4 regions of the Blautia sp. SC05B48 genome follow, and region 2 is predicted to be linked to each of the others. Evidence: predicted binding sites of a transcription regulator. Region 2 holds the regulator's gene; each other region holds the start of a gene.
What was found. The regulator HrcA, encoded in region 2, represses chaperone genes, less so after heat shock. The targets are predictions, from matches to a motif close to TGTTAGCACTCNNNNNNNNNGAGTGCTAACA.
Positions count from the first base shown of each region.

Region 1: EYS05_RS04315 (Hsp20/alpha crystallin family protein) is a predicted target of HrcA. The motif match lies at 2,615-2,645, and genes of this name have one in related genera.
Region 3: groES (co-chaperone GroES) is a predicted target of HrcA. The motif match lies at 2,696-2,726, and genes of this name have one in related genera.
Region 4: htpG (molecular chaperone HtpG) is a predicted target of HrcA. The motif match lies at 1,737-1,767, and genes of this name have one in related genera.

Region 1 covers NZ_CP040518.1:944,853-949,856, forward strand. The annotation lists gene EYS05_RS04305 (glycoside hydrolase family 36 protein) at 1-579, opposite strand, end outside; gene EYS05_RS04310 (IS30 family transposase) at 1,100-2,422, opposite strand; gene EYS05_RS04315 (Hsp20/alpha crystallin family protein) at 2,824-3,276, shown strand; gene EYS05_RS04320 (orotate phosphoribosyltransferase) at 3,645-4,289, shown strand; gene EYS05_RS04325 (hypothetical protein) at 4,359-5,004, opposite strand, start outside.
Region 2 covers NZ_CP040518.1:2,466,932-2,471,935, reverse strand. The annotation lists gene dnaK (molecular chaperone DnaK) at 1-549, opposite strand, end outside; gene grpE (nucleotide exchange factor GrpE) at 603-1,238, opposite strand; gene hrcA (heat-inducible transcriptional repressor HrcA) at 1,257-2,300, opposite strand; gene EYS05_RS11355 (ABC transporter substrate-binding protein) at 2,477-3,730, opposite strand; gene EYS05_RS11350 (glycoside hydrolase family 172 protein) at 3,746-4,855, opposite strand; gene EYS05_RS11345 (carbohydrate ABC transporter permease) at 4,897-5,004, opposite strand, start outside.
Region 3 covers NZ_CP040518.1:2,622,432-2,627,435, forward strand. The annotation lists gene topA (type I DNA topoisomerase) at 1-1,533, shown strand, start outside; gene codY (GTP-sensing pleiotropic transcriptional regulator CodY) at 1,680-2,465, shown strand; gene groES (co-chaperone GroES) at 2,763-3,047, shown strand; gene groL (chaperonin GroEL) at 3,095-4,714, shown strand; gene EYS05_RS12120 (DUF6106 family protein) at 4,828-5,004, shown strand, end outside.
Region 4 covers NZ_CP040518.1:12,384-17,387, reverse strand. The annotation lists gene EYS05_RS17530 (hypothetical protein) at 1-1,642, shown strand, start outside; gene htpG (molecular chaperone HtpG) at 1,884-3,938, shown strand; gene EYS05_RS00085 (sporulation initiation factor Spo0A C-terminal domain-containing protein) at 4,219-4,551, shown strand; gene EYS05_RS00080 (DUF5721 family protein) at 4,552-5,004, opposite strand, start outside.

The DNA.
Region 1 (5,004 bases), 1.5 Mb from region 2:
TCCATACACCGGAAACTCCGGGAAGATCGGATCTGTACACATTTTTTCACAGAATTTCTGTGCAGTTTCAAAAGTATCTGCGCCCTCTGCTTCCATGCAGACGATCTGTGCGGCACACAGCTTTCTTCCTTTCAGCTGTACTCCTGTATTTCCGCAGCGAACATCCAGAAACAAAGTAATTCCTTTGGTATCCACCTGCCAGCAGCACATAGCAGAGGGACGGACCTTTACGCCAAAGCAGAGAACCTTCTCAGAAAGCTTCGCCAGAAAATACCATGGCAGATAACGGTTTCCGCTCATTCCATGCCATTCCACATCACCATAGGTACGTTCCCAGGCATCTCCCAGAAATCTGGCTGATTTCGGGATCTTATAGTTCCATCTCAACTTCACGCATCTCACTGCATCCTCGGATGTGACAAGTATATCTTCATGTTCACCTGCGTCCTGGAATTCCACAGTAGTTGCACCGGCAGCTACTGTCGTCTGCCCTCCCTGGCACACAAGTCTCTCCTCTTCTGTTTCCACTGTTACATAATCCGGTACCCCAAGCTTAAAATCTGCATATTTTTTCTGCATTATTCTCTCCTCCTGTACTTTTTTATTTACATTTTGCTTTACCTGCATACTCATGAATACTGTCTTTCTATCGTCTGTTCAACTCAGAAGAATGTACGAAAAATTTTTTTAATACATTTTGTCTATATGCCTTATTATATTGATTTTTTTGTTTTTTTCTATGCTTTAAAGTTATTATAACATTGCAGAATGTTCAATCTGCATAAGCTTTTCAGTCCTTGTCCGATCCGTTTTTTAATATAAGAACGTAAGGGCGGAAGTTAGTTTTTCATTTTACGAACACAAATTCTGGTTGAATGAAAAAGTAACTTCCACCATGTGCTAGTACTGATAAGTAAAGGGATTTCTGCAGAATTAATTTCTACAAGATATAGATATTTACACAAAACAAAACTATAATATAAGGAGAAAACACCGTGTTTTTACGGGATTGGAACATCACGAAAGGACCGCTGGCTGTTCTTTGCAAGGGTAACTTCCACCGGTCTGGAGAATACGATGCCGGAAATGAATGTGATATTTAGTGCTTTAACAGCGTGGGTTTTAATATCACCTGATCCGCGGGTATATCTTTAAGATCGCAAAGTTCCAATAGTTTTCTGTCTATCAGTAACTGAGCCAGTTTAAATGGGGTACAGCCGTTTAAACTGGCTCTTGCCACGCTATTGATATGGTTAGCTATCAGAGTTACCTTGCTCTGGTTCAGTTGTGCGAAGCCGATACCTTTGGGAAGGATATAACGGATAAATTCATGGTTTTTTTCCAACTTGCCTTTCTGCCAGGACGACATAGGATCACAGTAGAAAACCCGGGATAAACGAGCTGTATCTCCAGGACGTTCAAATATTTCAGGGTCTTTAAAAGAGGAGCCATTGTCTGTGAGGATGACAGGAAATAACTTGTGGTATAGATCAGCTCCAAGCTGTTCATACAGCCAAAGGAAAACTTCCCTGATATTTTTACGGTTATCGGCTTCAAGCAAAAAAATGAGCATAAGGTTACAGTTACGGAATAACATAGTCAGAAGGACTTTCTCAGATTTTCCACCAGCTCCTTCCACAACATCTAACTCTACAACATTTGTGTCTGGATATTCTTCAAGATATTTTTCAAAATGATGGTATGTCCTGTTTTCCCGGTAGCCGGTGTTTTCAGGGGCTTTTCTGGTCTTGCGACGCTTTTTATAGCGTACTTTGCGGGGGAGGTCCAAATTGATAGCAGTAAAATATCCATGATCAATGTAGTTATACAATGTACGGATGGAACAATCGATAAGATGTTGATTGGAAGCGTAAATATGAGATAATGGCTGCCCTTTAAGGAGAAAAGGCGAAACCAGTTGATCCAATTGTTCCAGCGATTCAGGAGTCTGATTGATACCGGAACGGGAAGAAACCTTGATCTCATTATAAAGGTCATGGGCATAATGGGCACGGTAAAAATAGAAGTCATGGGAACAGGTCCGGATCTGTTTACAGTTATTACAGACGTAAGGTGGTTTTTTAAGTCTGTCACAAAGTATAGGAGTAAAATCACGGCAGTACACGGCGCAGCGTTTGGAACGGCATTTAAAGCATAATGACTGGCAGGAAAGGCTGCCACATACATTTCTTTTTTCACAGAAATGAAAGAACTGGCATTCTGAGCGTTTCTTCTGTAGGTCGTCCTGATAATGAGGAACATGTATGAGATGCCGCCGTATCTCCTTTGAGATGGTAGAGGAATCCTTGTTTAACCTCTGAGCGATCTGTGTAAAGTTTTCGCCAATCTGTATACCATGTTCGATAGCAGCACGGTCAGCGAGAGTAAGGTGTTTGTGATTCCCAATATTATTAGTAGCCATAAGTAAATCCTCCTTTGTAATAAAAATGGATCATTTCCGGTGATCGGAGGATATGGGCCAGTGTACCCTGGCATTTGTTATAGGATAGCTTATTGCAGGACTAAGTTCCACCCCTAATTTCAGCAAAAGAACATAAAGGGCTGAGAGTGGAAATTAGTTTTTCATTTTAGGGAACACAAATTCTTCACAGTTTTTTAGCACTCACCTCTTGACTTTGCTAGTAATAAGTGTTATATTACATATAGAACAAGGGAGGAGATAAAAAAAGAACTTCCTGATGTTCAGAGTAAAACCAAACGATCACCACTGCGGAATAACCCGAGGTGGTAACTATATACCGGCAACAGTTGGATTTCTTGATCCACCGGAACGGCTTTTCAATTTGAAAGGAGAAATGACTTATGATGTTCCCGAGTGTATTTGGAGAAAACTTATTTGATGACTGGATGGATGATTTTGGATTCAGAGATAATTTCTTTAGCGGAAAGAATCCTCTTTATGGCAAACATGCAAAAAATATCATGAAAACTGATGTACGTGAAACAGATAAAGGCTATGAGCTGGATGTAGATCTTCCAGGATTTAAGAAAGATGAAGTACAGGTACAGCTGAAGGATGGTTATCTTACCATCTCCGCTGCCAAGGGTCTTGACAAAGATGAGGAAGACAAGAAAGGCAATTATATCCGCCGTGAACGTTATGCTGGCAGCACAAGCAGGAGTTTCTATGTTGGTAATGGTGTAAAAAACGAAGATGTCCATGCAAAATTTGAGAACGGTGTTCTGAGACTTTCTATTCCGAAAAAAGCAGCTGAAGAGATCGAAGCTGATAAATATGTATCTATTGAAGGCTGACATTGACTCACTCTCACAGGAGGAGAATCCATAGAGATTCTCCTCCTCTTTTTTATACACAATAATACATATGGCACTCTCTTTCCAATTTACTGCATGCTCACAAGTACTTTTACTCTATAGTAATGATCCTATTGTCAAAGCTTTCATGATATTGGATATTTTTTAACAAATATACTTGATTTTTCGAATATTTTTTATATATTTTGCATTATATTGTTTTATTTTTTTGAAATCAATGGTATAATATGCACAGCTAATCGGATATTTGCGATCCGCATTTGGTTAATTAAATCTGTTTCGTAATCCTTCAGGATAATTCTCCTGAACAACCACGTAAAACACGATCACGACAGGAGGTTTTTATTATGGATCAGGACAACATCATAAAAATTTACGCGCGCAATGACAACCGCATACAGCTTAAAATGATTCCGGGACACTTCGTAACATCCCAGTCCCATATCACACACTACCTGGATCTCACCACCATGAAATCCAGATGCGCTGAAGCACAGCGTATTGCATCCGCTCTCGCAGCAAATTACGAAGCATCCATTCCGGTAGACACCATCGTCTGCATGGACGGACTTGAAGTGATTGGTGCTTATCTCGCCGAAGAACTGACCAAGGCCGGCGTTCTTTCCATGAATGCACACCAGACCATCTACGTCATCACCCCTGAGTTCAACAGCACCGGACAGATAATCTTCCGCGACAACTATGAACCAATGATCAATGGAAAAAACATTCTCATCCTAAATGGTTCCATCACCACCGGATCCACATTGAACCGGGCTATCGAAAGCGTTCTGTACTATGGCGGTAAGATCCGCGGCGTGGCAGCCATCTACAGCAGTGTAGACAGTGTAGCCACACTCCCTGTACACTCTATCTTCCAGGCCAGAGACATCCCGGACTATCACTCCTACCGCTCTGACAACTGCCCACTGTGCAAAAACCGCCAGAAGATCGATGCTATTGTCAGCAGCTACGGATATTCTGTATTATAAAATTCAGATCAGTCAACGAATCCCCCATGGATAGCAAAACCAGTGGGGGATTCTCTTTATCCTTTCCAATTATAACTGATATTCTCTGTACATGGCTTCACGCATTTCTTTATCTGTAACAACCTTCTGGATCTCATTGCCACGACCATCAAGTATAAGCCTGTTGATCAAAACTCTAAGTCGCTCCTCCCCCTGGGCCATTCCCTGAGCCATTCCCTGAGCCATTCCCTGAGCCATTCCCTGAGCCATTCCCTGTTCTCGCCCCAGTGCTTCAGCCTGTTCTTTAGCTTCCGCCATCAGCCTTGCCCTTTTCTCAGATTCCAGTTCCAGAACATGTCCACCCATAATCTCACCTATTCCTTTCCGGACTTTCTCCTCATTTCTGAAAATATGATCAGATATCCGAGTTATCAGTCCAATCAGATCACTGAACAGTTCGGACCTTCCAGATTCAGTGATCTCTGCTTCCAGTTTACTCCGGATCACTTCATATTCATTCAGTAATTCCTGAAAAAGTTGTGGATCCTCACTCATCTCATGCCCTCTTTTTTCATATCGCATGATATAAAAAGGAAGCAGCATAAGAAGACTCTTTTCAAATATCTTATCTTTTGTATAATTCTCTACTTTAATGGCAGGCACTCTGTACAAATGACATCCTCCATCTGGAAAAACCACATCCACTTCCAGAAAATCCGGCGTATTCCTACTGTTT
Region 2 (5,004 bases):
ACCGATCTCAATCACGGATACATCGAATGTACCACCACCAAGGTCGTATACCATGATCTTCTGCTCTTTCTCATTGTCAAGGCCATATGCAAGAGCTGCTGCTGTAGGCTCGTTGATGATACGTTTTACATCAAGACCTGCGATCTTACCTGCATCTTTGGTAGCCTGACGCTGAGCATCGTTGAAGTAAGCCGGAACTGTGATAACTGCCTCTGTTACTTTCTCACCAAGATATGCCTCTGCATCCTTTTTCAGTTTCTGAAGGATCATTGCGGAGATCTCCTGTGGAGAATATTTCTTGTCATCGATGGTTACACGGTAATCGGTACCCATCTCTCTTTTGATAGAGGAGATCGTTCTGTCTGCATTTGTAACTGCCTGACGTTTTGCAGGCTCACCTACCAGACGCTCTCCTGTTTTTGTGAATGCTACAACGGATGGTGTTGTTCTTGCGCCTTCTGTATTTGCGATAACTGTCGGCTGTCCACCTTCCATTACGGCTACACAGCTGTTTGTTGTACCTAAGTCAATACCAATAATCTTTCCCATGATTTTTTCCTCCTGTTTTAGTCTGTATCTGTTAAAATAAAGTTTGTTGTCAGTTAGTTCGCAACCTTCACCATACTGTGGCGTACTACGAAATCCTTGTAGGTGTAACCCTTCTGGAATTCTTCCACCACGATGTTCTCTCCAACCTCTTCATCCTCCACATGCATCACTGCATTATGGAAATCCGGGTTGAATTCCTTTCCCACTGCTTCGATCGGCTTCACACCAAGCTCATCCAGTGTTGTGGTAAGCTGCTTGTAGATCATTTTCATTCCATCTGCAAAAGCATCGCCTTCCTGTGCCTGTGCAAGACCTCTTTCGAAGTTATCCACAACCGGCAGGATCTTTTCAACGATTTCTTTTGCTCCGATGATGTACATGCTGGATTTTTCTTTTTCCGTTCTTTTACGGAAATTATCAAATTCAGCCATGGTACGCTTCAGGCGATCGGTAAGTTCCTCCACCTTCTGCTCAGATTTATCTTTTTTCTTCTTTCCGAAGAAGGAAGTTTTTGATTTTTCTTCTTTTTTATCCTCTGAGGCAGCTTCTTCGCCTGGAGTATTATTTTCTTCCTCCGGCAGATCTTCTCCCTCCGGTGTCAGGTTTTCTTCTTCCTGATTTCCGTCAGTTACGGGGATTTCCTTCTCCGCTTCCTGCTCTTCGGATGTTTTCTTTGTTTCCTCCGACACTTTTTTTCTACCGCCTTTCTAAGTTTTCTTCTTTTTCAAAACGTCATCCAGATGATTCTTCAGTTCCTTCAGACTGTCCACTACATTCTCATAATCCATTCGTTTGGGACCGATGATCCCGATGGTTCCGTACATTCCGTCTCCCAGTTCATATCTGGCAGTTACAATGCTGCAGTCCTTCATGGTCTGGATTGGCATCTCATCACCGATGTAAACCTGAATTCCTGTATTCTCTCCATCTGACATCTGTTCTTTTACAAGATCGGCAAGTTCATGCTTCTCCTCAAATGCGGAGATCAGCTCCGTTGCCTTCTCTTTATCGGCAAGCTCCGGATACTTGAAAATGTTAGTTGCACCTGAAGTATAGATCTCCATATCTTCCTCTTCCACATGAATGGTGGCTGCCACTGCATCCAGAACCGTTGCCACCACACCGCTGTGGCTGCCTGCCTGTTCCTTCAGTCTGGCGATCATCCCAAGGTTGATATCCTGGATCGGGATCCCATTGAGATTGGTGTTAAGAAGAAGATTCAGTTTCAGGATCGTCTGGTCGTCCATTTCCTCATCCAGATTGATGATCTGGTTCCGGACTGTGTTGTTGTCACTGACAACCACTGCCACAAGCTGAAGCTCGCTCATCCTCGACAGCTGGATGAACTTGACCTTGTTGCCGCTGTACTGCGGAACGGAAACCATGGTAGCATAGTTGGTATTGGAAGCAAGAACCTTCGCAACCTTCTTAAGCACCTTATCCATCTTATCTGTCTTCTCAATGATCAGATCTCGCAGCTCTGCGACCTCCGCTTCCTTCTCCTTCATCAACTCATTGACGTAAAGTCTGTAGCCCTTATCTGAAGGAATCCTTCCTGCTGAGGTATGAGGCTGGACGATATAGCCCATATCTGTCAGGTCTGACATTTCATTTCGGATCGTTGCGGAACTGACATTGAGATCCGCATACTTGGAAATGGTCCTGGAACCAACCGGTTCTCCGGTTTCCATATAGGTCTTGATGATTGCTTTTAAGATTTTTTGCTTGCGCTCATTCAACACCTCTTCCATGAATCCATCTCCTTTCCTTTTTATTCTTTCCTGACGGATGTTGATTCTTTTTTTACATCTGTTAGCACTCATTTTAGTGGAGTGCTAACATCTACAGTCTTTAAGATATCACCATGTAAAATATTTGTCAATATGTTTTGAAAAAAAGTTCTTATTTTTTCAAAACAAAAAAAGCATCAGTACGATGCTTTTTTGTAATACTGGTCTATGCAGTTCTGTGCCCCGGCAAAAAATTCCGCTTCTGTTTTCTGTCCCAGCATATATTTCTGAAATTCCGTTCCCATGGACGAAACGGCTTCTATGGAATCGGCACACAGTGGTCTTGCTTTCAGCTTATAATCTTTCAGATATTGCCGGATCATTTCAATGCCATCCAGATCAAAATTCTTATCCTCGATCACATCCAGTCTTGCCGGACACATTTTTGTCAGCTGTCCGTAATTTTTACTGGCCTCATATCCGGACACATACTGAAGGAACTTCAGAGCTGCTTCTTTATGATCAGAATTTTTATTCAGTACATACTGCCAGGTTGCGATATTGGTCACCTTCTCGTCAAATTCCGGAAATGGTGCCATATGGATCTTATCTTTTCCATACACGCCTGCATTCTGAAAAGTACTCAACACACCGGTATACATAAACATACATCCATACTGGCCGTTTATAAATTTTTCATTCAGCTGGTCATGCTGGTCGATCAGATTCTCCTCTGATATCATCCCTGTATCCAGCATTCGCTTCATATATTCTGCCGCTTCTCTTGTTTTCGGATCCGTCCAGTCTGTATAATCTCCTCCGAAAAAATCGACATACTCGCTGATACTATTATATATGTAAGAAATCTCCCATGCATCCCCATATGCATATTTTCCCGTATTCTGAAGCTTTTTCTGAAGGATCTCAAGATCACTGAGACAGGAGAGTCTGTCCAGACCAGCCTGATCCAGCAATTCCTGGTTCACCCAGAATGCCATGATATCCATCCTGAACGGTACCGAAAAAATATGTCCGTCTGACATGCATATTTCTTTCAGGTATTCCTGCAGAAAATTCGCCGCTGTCTCCTCTGTCATAACCGTATCTTCCAACGGAAGAAGAAATCCCTTATGTTTAAATTCGGATATCATCTCATCATTTACTGTGATCAGATCAACAGAATCATCTCCTGATGTCAGAAGAGTTGCTATTTTGGCCTGGCGATTGTCCGCATTGGCCGGACATTTTTCAATATGGATCTTTATTCCAAGATCTTTTTCCGCCTGGCTGATAAAAGAATCAAAGCCTTCTGTGCCTGCATCCACATGAAGGATCGTCAGTTCCTGTCTGTTCTCCGGCACAATATCAGATGCAGCCTCCTTCTTCTGGACTCCACATCCTGTCACTGCCAGAGCCAGGGCAAATACCCCGCAAAATACCTGTTTTTTCAATCTCTACCACCCTTTTTATCTGGGCCATCTATCCTCTTTTGACATCAACGGCTGGAACGGTGCATGAGGAAGTGTCTGATACCAGTACGCTACACTTGCCACATCATCCTGTCGTTCAAACAGGCCACGGTATCCGACGCCTATCTGCTGAATCGTAACGCGAAGATCCTCTTCAAAGCAGATCGGATCCTGTAAATGCCATCTGTAAAAGCCTCTCATTGGCGGGCAGTCATCATTATGATAAAAATTGTGGATCAGCTCGTCATGGGCAGAATAATACGGATATCCCAGATACGGCGTGTTATAATTCTGTTCCACGGTTTTTCCATCCACCTGTTTGGCAAAGCTCCAGGAACCACCAAAGTAATCTTCCGTTCCTGTTCCACAGATGGTCGGATACTCCTCATCTCCGTCAATATAAAACTTCATTTCTCCCTCGCCCCACCAGTAACGTTCCAGTGTGGTAAGTGCCATGTAGGTTCCTATATAATGGCCTTTTCCTTTTACTCCATCCAAAATTGTATAATCTTTTGTTTTTTCTGTCAACCGTTCCCTTCTCCACTGCGCATGGAAATAAGCAATATCGTCCGGAAGCTCATCATAGAGACAGTAATCTACCTGATAAAAGAAAGCCGGGATTTTATTTGCATGCTGGTTTTCCAGTGTGATCTTTGCTTTCTTCTTAAACGGCATCGGGAAATAGCAGTTAAAGCCCCTGTTTGGAACAACAGCCACCGGAACAGAATTTACAAAACATTCCCTTCCGAATCCGCAGCAGAAGAAATCACCCAGAGGACTTTCCACGGAAGGAGTTTCCTCGTCATCCCAGTACATACGGATCACAAGATCTCTCAGTACAAAGCAATCTGCCTCTGTAGTCTTGTTATCAACGGTGATCCAGATATGATTGATCTGTCCCGGTCCTTCCATTTCTGCCAGAGTTACCACAGTTCCCGGCTCAATATCCCTGAGACACGGGCTTCCTTTTCTGGACGGTCCCAGATGACTTGCAGCCATACCGCCTCTGCCTTTTTCTCCATGAGGATTTTCTGCGTTGATCGCACGGCTTTTTCCATGCTTTGCAAGTGCGATCCCTCCCAGTCCGCCTGTAAATGCCTGATACATATCTGTTTTCTCCTCTCTTTTGGAAATTAAAAATATTATATTTACGCTTTTACTCCACCTGCCATGATACCATCCATGATCTGTTTCTCAAAAACAGCTACAAAGATAATGATCGGAAGAAGGATGATCCATCCCATGGCGCTGACCAG
Region 3 (5,004 bases), 160 kb from region 2:
GAGATCAATGCATTCATTCCTGAAGAATACTGGAGCCTGGAGGGTGAATTTCAGGTAAAGGGTGAGAAGAAGCCGTTGATAGCCAAGTTCTATGGAACGGATAAAAAACTTCCGATCAGAAACCGTCAGGAAATGGATGAGATTCTGAAAAGTCTGGAAGACTGTAAATATGAGATCACAGAAGTAAAAAAAGGTGAGAGGATCAAGAACGCTCCCCTTCCGTTTACCACAAGTACTCTGCAGCAGGAAGCTGCCAAGACATTGAATTTTTCTACGCAGAAGACTATGCGCCTGGCACAGCAGTTATATGAAGGTGTGGATGTAAAAGGCAGTGGTACGGTAGGTCTGATCTCCTATCTGCGTACAGATTCCACTCGAATTTCAGAGGAAGCAGATGCAGCAGCAAGAACTTATATTTCTGAGCAGTATGGTTTAGATTATGTTTCTCAGACAGAGAAGGCAATCAAAAACGGACAGAAGATACAGGATGCTCATGAGGCAATCCGTCCTACAGATATTGCGAGGACACCAGTTCTGGTGAAGGAATCCCTGACCAGGGATCAGTTCCGTTTATATCAGCTGATCTGGAGACGTTTTGCGGCAAGCAGAATGGCACCGGCACGTTATGAGACCACGTCTGTCAAGATCGGAGCAGGTGAGTATGTGTTTACGGTTGCGGCATCCAAGGTTGCCTTTGATGGTTTTATGTCTGTGTACACAGAAGAGGGCGATGACAAAAAGGGCAATGTTTTAAGTCAAAGTCTGGAGAGGGGTATGGAGCTGAAGCTGAAAGAGCTGAAGCCGGAGCAGCATTTTACACAGCCGCCGGCACATTACACAGAGGCGTCACTTGTAAAGACCATGGAAGAGCTTGGAATCGGACGTCCAAGTACGTATGCGCCGACCATCACAACGATCATCAGCAGACGCTATGTATCCAAGGAACAGAAAAATCTTTACGTCACAGAGCTTGGAGAGGTTGTTAATAATATTATGAAACAGGCTTTTCCAAGTATTGTGGATGTAAACTTTACAGCAACTATGGAGGGGCTTTTGGACTGCGTGGAAGCTGGTACTGTACAGTGGAAAACGGTTGTACGTAACTTCTATCCGGATCTGAAGCATGATGTGGATGAGGCTGAAAAAGAACTTGAGAAAGTTGATATACAGGATGAGGTTACGGATGTGATCTGCGACAACTGTGGCCGCAACATGGTGATCAAGTATGGTCCTCATGGAAGATTTCTTGCATGTCCCGGATTTCCGGACTGCCGTAATACAAAACCATATTATGAGAAAATCGGTGTTGCATGTCCGAAGTGCGGCGGCGAAATTGTCATGAAAAAAACGAAAAAAGGCAGAAAATATTACGGATGTGAGAATAATCCGGAATGTGATTTTATGTCCTGGCAGAAACCTTCTGCAAAGAAATGTCCGAAATGTGGTAATTATATGCTCGAAAAGGGAAATAAACTGGTTTGTAGCCAGGAAACCTGTGGATATGTGGAACAAAAACCAAAAGATGAAGATTGATCGAAAAAATGCTTTTCTATTAATTTTCAGAAAATCCCGTTAAAAATAAAAAAAATATAAAAATGTCTTGTAAATTTCCAGAATAACGTGTAATATTAGACTAGAAAAACGATTTCTTTCAAGGTACGAAAGTGAAAGGAGGAAAAATGAGCGTTCAGTTGCTAGATAAAACTAGAAAAATCAATAAGCTTCTGCATAACAGCAGCTCAAGCAAGGTAGTGTTTAACGACATTTGTCAGGTGCTCATGGAAACCTTAAGTTCCAATATCCTGGTACTCAGTAAGAAAGGTAAGGTTCTGGGAGTCAGTATCTGCCCGGGTGTGGATGAGATCACAGAGCTGATCGATGACAAGATTGGCGGACATATCGACCCGTTATTAAATGAGAGATTTCTTGGTGTTCTTTCCACAAAGGAGAATGTCAATCTCCAGACACTTGGCTTTGAGCATGTACCCGGAAATTATCAGGGAATCGTGAATCCGATCGATATTGCAGGTGAGAGACTGGGAACGTTATTCATGTACCGCAATGATCATCCCTATGATATTGAAGATATTATCGTCAGCGAGTATGGTACAACAGTTGTAGGCCTGGAAATGATGCGTGCGGTTCATGATGAGAACGCGGAAGAAGACAGAAAACAGCAGATCGTTAAATCGGCATTCAGTACACTGTCCTTCTCAGAGCTTGAGGCGATCATCCATATCTTTGATGAGCTGGATGGGGATGAGGGTATCCTGGTTGCCAGCAAGATTGCTGACCGTGTAGGTATCACCAGATCTGTGATCGTAAATGCATTGCGTAAATTCGAGAGTGCAGGTGTGATCGAATCCCGTTCATCCGGTATGAAGGGAACTTACATTAAAGTTCTTAATGAAGTGATCTTTGATGAGCTTGAGGAGATAAAAGCACAGAGAAGCAAGAAGGCATAATGTGATCAGCACTGTCAGATGCTTGATATAAGATAAAGAACGTGACAAAAGAGACTTCCCGTTATCGTGGGAGTCTCTTTTTTGTCTGTTTCATAAAATCAAAATAAATAATGAAATTAAGAAAACAAGAGAAAAAAAGAGTATTAAAGAGATAAAATTAGAATAATATAGAAAAACTATATCTTAAAAGGGTTGCGAAAATATGTGAAATTCACTAATATAGCCATAGTGATTAGCACTCGTAGAAAGTGAGTGCTAGCAGACGAAGATGGAACTTATAAAGGAGGAACATAGATCATGAAGTTAGTACCTTTAGGCGACAGAGTAGTATTAAAACAGGTTGAAGCAGAAGAAACAACAGCATCCGGGATTGTGCTTCCGGGACAGGCACAGGAGAAACCACAGCAGGCAGAGGTTATTGCAGTTGGACCTGGCGGAGTTGTAAACGGGAAAGAAGTAAAAATGGAAGTAGAAGTCGGAAATACTGTTATCTATTCCAAATATGCAGGAACAGAAGTAAAGATGGATGGAACTGATTATATTATTGTAAAGCAGGAAGATATCCTGGCAATCATTAAATAATATAAACATCTTATCGTATATCAATATAAATAGGAGGTCATTTTATCATGGCAAAAGAGATTAAATATGGCGCAGAAGCAAGAGCAGCACTTGAAGCTGGTGTAAATAAACTTGCAGATACAGTAAGAGTGACACTTGGACCGAAAGGAAGGAATGTAGTCCTTGACAAATCTTTCGGTGCTCCGCTTATCACAAACGATGGTGTTTCCATTGCAAAAGAGATTGAGCTTGAGGACGGATTTGAGAATATGGGTGCCCAGATCATCAAAGAAGTTGCATCCAAGACAAATGATGTAGCTGGTGATGGTACTACAACAGCAACCGTACTTGCACAGGCAATGGTACATGAGGGAATGAAGAACCTGGCTGCAGGCGCAAACCCGATTATCCTCAGAAAAGGAATGAAAAAAGCAACAGATGTTGCAGTAGAAGCAATCAAAAACATGAGCCAGGCGATCAACGGAAAAGCTCAGATTGCTAATGTAGCTGCAATCTCTGCAAGTGATGAGCAGGTTGGACAGCTTGTTGCAGACGCTATGGAGAAAGTTTCCAAAGATGGTGTTATCACTGTTGAGGAGTCCAAGACAATGCATACAGAGCTTGATCTGGTAGAAGGTATGCAGTTTGACCGTGGATATATTTCCGCATACATGTCAACAGATATGGAGAAGATGGAGGCAACTCTTGATGATCCGTACATCCTGATCACAGATAAGAAGATCAGCAATATTCAGGAGATCCTTCCGCTTCTTGAGCAGGTCGTTCAGGCAGGTGCAAAACTTCTCATCATCGCTGAGGATGTTGAGGGTGAGGCTCTTACAACCCTGATCGTTAACAAACTGAGAGGAACATTCCAGGTAGTAGCTGTTAAAGCTCCTGGTTATGGCGACAGAAGAAAAGAGATGCTTCAGGATATCGCAATCCTGACAGGCGGACAGGTAATCTCCGACGAGCTTGGCCTTGACCTGAAAGAAGCTAAGATGGAGCAGCTTGGACGTGCAAAATCTGTTAAAGTTGCAAAAGAGAACACCGTTATCGTTGATGGTCTTGGAGATAAAGAAGACATCGCAAAACGTGTTGCTCAGATCCGTGCACAGATCGAGGAGACAAAATCTGAGTTTGATAAAGAGAAACTTCAGGAGAGACTTGCAAAACTGGCTGGCGGCGTAGCTGTTATCCGTGTAGGTGCTGCTACTGAGACAGAGATGAAGGAAGCAAAACTTCGTCTGGAAGATGCTCTTGCAGCAACAAGAGCAGCTGTTGAGGAAGGTATCATCGCAGGTGGCGGATCCGCTTACATCCATGCATCCAAAGAAGTTGCAAAACTTGTTGCAACACTTGAGGGAGACGAGAAGACAGGTGCAGCTGTGATCATGAAAGCTCTTGAGGCTCCGCTGTTCCACATTGCCGCAAATGCAGGACTGGAAGGCTCTGTTATCATCAACAAAGTAAGAGAGTCTGAGGTTGGAACTGGTTTCGATGCTCTGAATGAGAAATATGTAAATATGGTTGAGAACGGAATTCTTGACCCGGCTAAAGTTACAAGAAGTGCTCTGCAGAACGCAACAAGCGTTGCATCTACACTCCTTACAACAGAAGCTGTAGTTTCCACGATCAAGGAGGATACTCCTGCTCCGGCACCAAACCCGGGAATGGGAATGATGTAATTTCAATCAGGCAGGTAAATAATTTACAAAATGAGAGGGCCTGCGTCATGGACGCGGCTCTCTTTTTGTGTTATAATCAAAAGAAATCAGTAAATTACGAAAGGAAGAAGCAAATGAGTGACTTATATTCAGAACTTCTGGTAAAGAAGAAACAGACAGGGAAGGATCTTGTTGTAAAATACGGTCTTATTGCACTGACCGTGATCATGGTTCTGGGAGGTCTGGTGCTGAATGCACTTCTTCTGGTTCCGGCTATCGCTCTTGGTGTTGCATGTTATTTTGTGATTCCG
Region 4 (5,004 bases), 1.3 Mb from region 2:
GGAGAGCAGCGGAAATATCCAGTTGGCGCAGGGAGGAGAGCAGACCTTTACCGTACAGCCTAAACTTGGACTCTCTGCAAAAGATGATCCATACGTGGAAGAACTTGTATTTGCTTCTGATGAAAGCACTGAAGCATCTGCTACAGTGACGGCTTCGGTTATGGTAAAGACAGAAACACCAAAAACAGTTACTGCAACAGTGAAACCGGAAGGTCCTCTGTCTTTTGGAACACTGGAACAGGGCTATGAGACCGCACCGGATGCACAGCCTGTAACTGTAAAGAATACAGGCACAGAGGCTATCCGAATCCAGCTTTCTGTTCCGGAGGATTATGTGGTGGGAGAGCCTTCTGCGGAAGTGCTCAATCCCGGAGACGAGGCGGCAACCTTTACCGTACAGCCCAAGACAGGTCTTCAGGCCGGAGATCACAGCGGTATGATTTCTGTGACAGATCAGAATACCGGAAACACACTGGCCGAAGTCCGGCTTGAATTTACAGTTTCGGAACCGGAACCGGATCCAGAGCCAGGTCTTTCGGTAACAGACAGTCTGGAGTTTGGAACCAAAGAAGAAGGCTATAAGGAACTTCCTGATGAGCAGACAGTTACAGTTACCAATACCGGAAATACAAAGATCGTTCTGAAACAGCCATCATCAAATGCATATACAATTGGTACACTTTCTGCCACAGAGCTGGAAGCAGGAGATAATGCAACCTTTAGCGTACAGCCGGTCAGCGGACTTTCACAGGGGGAATATCTGGAAGACATTGTGATCGCCAATGATGCAAATGTGGAAGCTTATGTAAATGTCCATTTCAGCGTTACAAAGAAAAAAGCAGATAACGGTGAGAAAGCGAATAACCTTACAGGCATCAAAAAACCATCCGATATCAAAGATCTTCCTAATGGAACCCAGAAAACCCAGAAAGCCCTGAAGCTTCCGGGAACAGTAAAGATCACTACAACAAAGGGAGAGCAGAAGGCATCTGTTAAATGGGATGTTAAGGGATCTTCTTATGATCCGTCTTCTGCAGAACGTCAGATATTTAATGTAAAAGGTACTGTCATTCTTCCGGATGGGGTTAAGAATCCCAACAAGATCAGTACAGTGATCGCAGTAAGTATTACAGTAAACGGATATCAGGGCACGGAAGCCGCTGCATCGGACAATAAGATCACAGGAATTGATTCCAATGGCAAGTATGATACCAATACAAAGATTACCTTTACAGCAGCTGGCGCAGGGATGGATAATACAAACCCGCGTAAAGGAGATACCAGATATCAGCCGAAGAGCTGGAAGATCACAGAGACCCGTACCTGGGATGGAGAACCTTATACCGCAACATTCCGTGTCAGCAAGCCGGGAAAATATACTCTGAAAGTTACCTTTGGACAGCAGAAATATGACGGCTCCAGCTGGAAGGATACCGGTACACAGTCAGAAAGTACGGTTACTTTTACGGTATCACAGGCAGCAGTTCTTACTGCGACTCCGAGTCCGGCAGTGACACAGACAAATCAGAAATCTGCAGTGCAGACGGGAGACAGTACACCGATCATGACATTTGTGATCATTTTGATCGTGGCTGTGGTATGCATTGGAGGAATTCTTGTATATCGTAAAAAGAAAAAATAAGAACAGAATGTAGAAGATTGTTTTACAGCACCCTCCGTACAAAAAAACGTACGGAGGGATTTTTTTGCACATAGAGATCCGTTTTACATGCTGTTACTAGCACTCTATAATGATGAGTGCTAAATTTTTCTTGACTTTTGTAAAAAGTCGTATTAGTATATATTTATTGAAAAGAACAACAGGTTTCCGGCTCTGCCGGAACATCAGAAATAAAAATAAAAACAAAAGGAGAGTGACATATATGTCAGCAAAACATGGCAGTTTATCAATCAACAGTGAAAATATTTTTCCGATCATCAAGAAATGGTTATATTCCGACCATGATATTTTTGTAAGAGAGATGATCTCCAACGGATGCGATGCGATCACCAAACTGAGAAAGCTGGAAGTTATGGGAGATTATACATTCCCGGAAGGTTACAAACCGGCTGTAAATGTTATCGTTGATCCGGATCAGAAAACCCTGAAGTTTATCGATAACGGTATTGGTATGACAGCAGATGAAGTAGAGGAATATATCACACAGATCGCTTTTTCCGGTGCTACAGAGTTCCTTGAGAAATATAAGGATAAAACAACCGATGATCAGATGATCGGTCATTTCGGACTTGGATTTTATTCTGCATTTATGGTTGCAGATGAAGTTCATATCGATACTCTCTCTTACAAAGAGGGTTCCACACCGGTACATTGGACCTGTGACGGCGGTACAGAGTATGAGATGGCAGACGGAAACAAAACAGAACCGGGAACAGAGATCACTCTTTTCCTCAATGAGGAAAGCCTGGAGTTTGCCAATGAATATCGTATGAGAGAGGTTATTGAGAAGTACTGTTCTTTTATGCCGGTAAATATCTATCTTTCCAAAGCAAATGCTGAACAGGAGTATGAAACGATCGATGAGGCAGATCTCCGTGAAGATGATGTGGTAGTTGAGCATATCCATGAGGATGCTAAGACAGAGGAAAAGGAGAATGATAAAGGCGAGAAAGAAGTTGTGGAAGTTTCTCCTGCCAAAGATAAAGTAAAGATCAATAAACGGCCGGTATCCTTAAGCGATACACAGCCGCTCTGGATGAAGCATCCAAATGAGTGTACGGATGAAGAATATAAAGAATTTTACCGTAAGGTATTTATGGATTACAAGGAGCCGCTGTTCTGGATTCATCTGAATATGGACTATCCGTTCAACCTGAAGGGTATCCTGTATTTCCCGAAGATCAGGACAGAGTATGATTCCATTGAGGGAACCATCAAGCTTTATAATAATCAGGTATTTATTGCAGATAACATCAAAGAGGTGATTCCGGAATTCCTTCTTCTTCTGAAAGGTGTGATCGACTGCCCGGATCTTCCACTGAATGTTTCCCGTTCTGCGCTGCAGAATGATGGTTTTGTGAAAAAGATTTCTGAATACATCACCAAGAAAGTAGCAGATAAGCTCACCGGAATGTGCAAGACAGACAGGGAGTCTTATGAGAAGTACTGGGATGATATCAGCCCATTTATCAAATTTGGATGCATCAAGGATGCGAAATTTGGTGAGAAGATGAACGATTATATCCTCTTTAAGAATCTGGACGGCAAATATCTTACCCTGAAAGATTGCATTGAGGAAAATAAAAAAGAAGAAACAAAAGCAGTTGAAGAGGAGAAGACAGAGGAGAAAGCTTCCGAAGGATCCCAGAATGAGGAACCGGAAAAAACGGTCATCTATTACGTGACCGATGAGGTACAGCAGAGCCAGTACATTAATATGTTCCGTGAAGCGGGTAAAGATGCTGTACTGCTGAAGCATGTGATCGATTCACAGTTTATTTCCCATCTTGAACAGCAGGATCAGACGATCCAGTTCAAGAGAATTGATGCAGATCTGACAGAAGAGCTTCGTGAAGACGGAGAAACGGATGAAACAACAGTCAAGACACTTACTGAAGTGTTCCGTAAGAATCTTGGCAAGGATAAACTTGAAGTAAAAGTGGAGAAGCTGAAAAATGAGGGAACTGCAGCGATGATCACTCTTCCTGAGGAGAGTCGCCGTATGCAGGATATGATGAAAATGTACAATATGTACGGAATGGATCCGAATATGTTCGGCGGTCAGGAAGTACTTGTACTGAATGCAAATCATCCTCTTGTAAGATTTATAGCAGAAAATCAGGGGTCAGAGTATGTTCCGGTGATCTGTGAACAGCTTTATGATCTTGCAATGATGAGTCATAAACAGCTTTCTCCGGAGGAAATGACAAAATTTGTAAAGAGAAGCAACGATATCCTTATGGTTCTTACAAAATAAAACGACATACAAAACGATCGAAAGGCTTCGCCCGTAATGGGGCGAAGCCTTTGCTTTTTTTATAACAATATGCGTATCTTTAACACAATTCAAGGAAATTTAAATAAAATAATAGATATTAAATAAAAATAACCTGTAAAATATGACTAAAAATTTAAATTAGTATCTAATATGTATAAAATAAATTTTCAGAAGAAAGCGAAAAATATAGATAAGTGTCGTATTATATGTAAGGGAGTGCTTTTGAAAAGAGAAAAGAATGAAATGGAGGAACAAATGTATGAAAAAGGTGTACGGATTGATCAGAAGACTTGGCGCAAATTCGAAATACAAAGGATATTTTTTCGTTGCGGAAGCGGTAAAGATTTCTATGGGGGATCAGTGTAAACCATTGCGGATCACAAAGGACATTTATCCATGCCTGGCACGGAAGTACAGATCAACACCTACCAATATTGAGCATGATATCAGAACAATGGTAAATGTGTGTTGGGAAGGAAATAAAAAACTGCTGGATGAGATTGCAGGATATCCTCTGGAATACAAGCCTACCAACAGTGAATTTATTGATATGCTTGCGTATTACCTGAGGGAAATAGAAGAAGAGAATTGACTACAGCCTTTCAAAAAGAATCTGATTCCTGGACAGAAAGCTCAGGATCATATCATCCCAGAACTGCTCCGGGCGTTTATCCATAGAGAATGTTTTGAGCGAGGTTCCGGTAGTACAAAGAAGGCTGTTATTTTTAAATTGAAGATTTAAGAATAGTCCGTCTATCTGTTCGGAGGAAATTCCGAAATCTGTATTTCTCATTGCGGCTTCAACTCCGCTCCGACTTAAATGCAGCACGATCCTGAAGCTTAAGGGTGTACGCTTACCGCGGATCACAGACCAGCAGAAAGGTCTGATGTCCTTCCAGAGAGAATGTGTCCGGCCGTGCTCTGCAAATCTGTTCATGCTGTCTGTATCAAAAAAATCTTTCTGAAGCCTTCCATCAATGGTAAAAGTATTAAAAGTAGTCACAGTCGCTTCGGACAGACAGAATTTATCAAATACTTCTCCTAT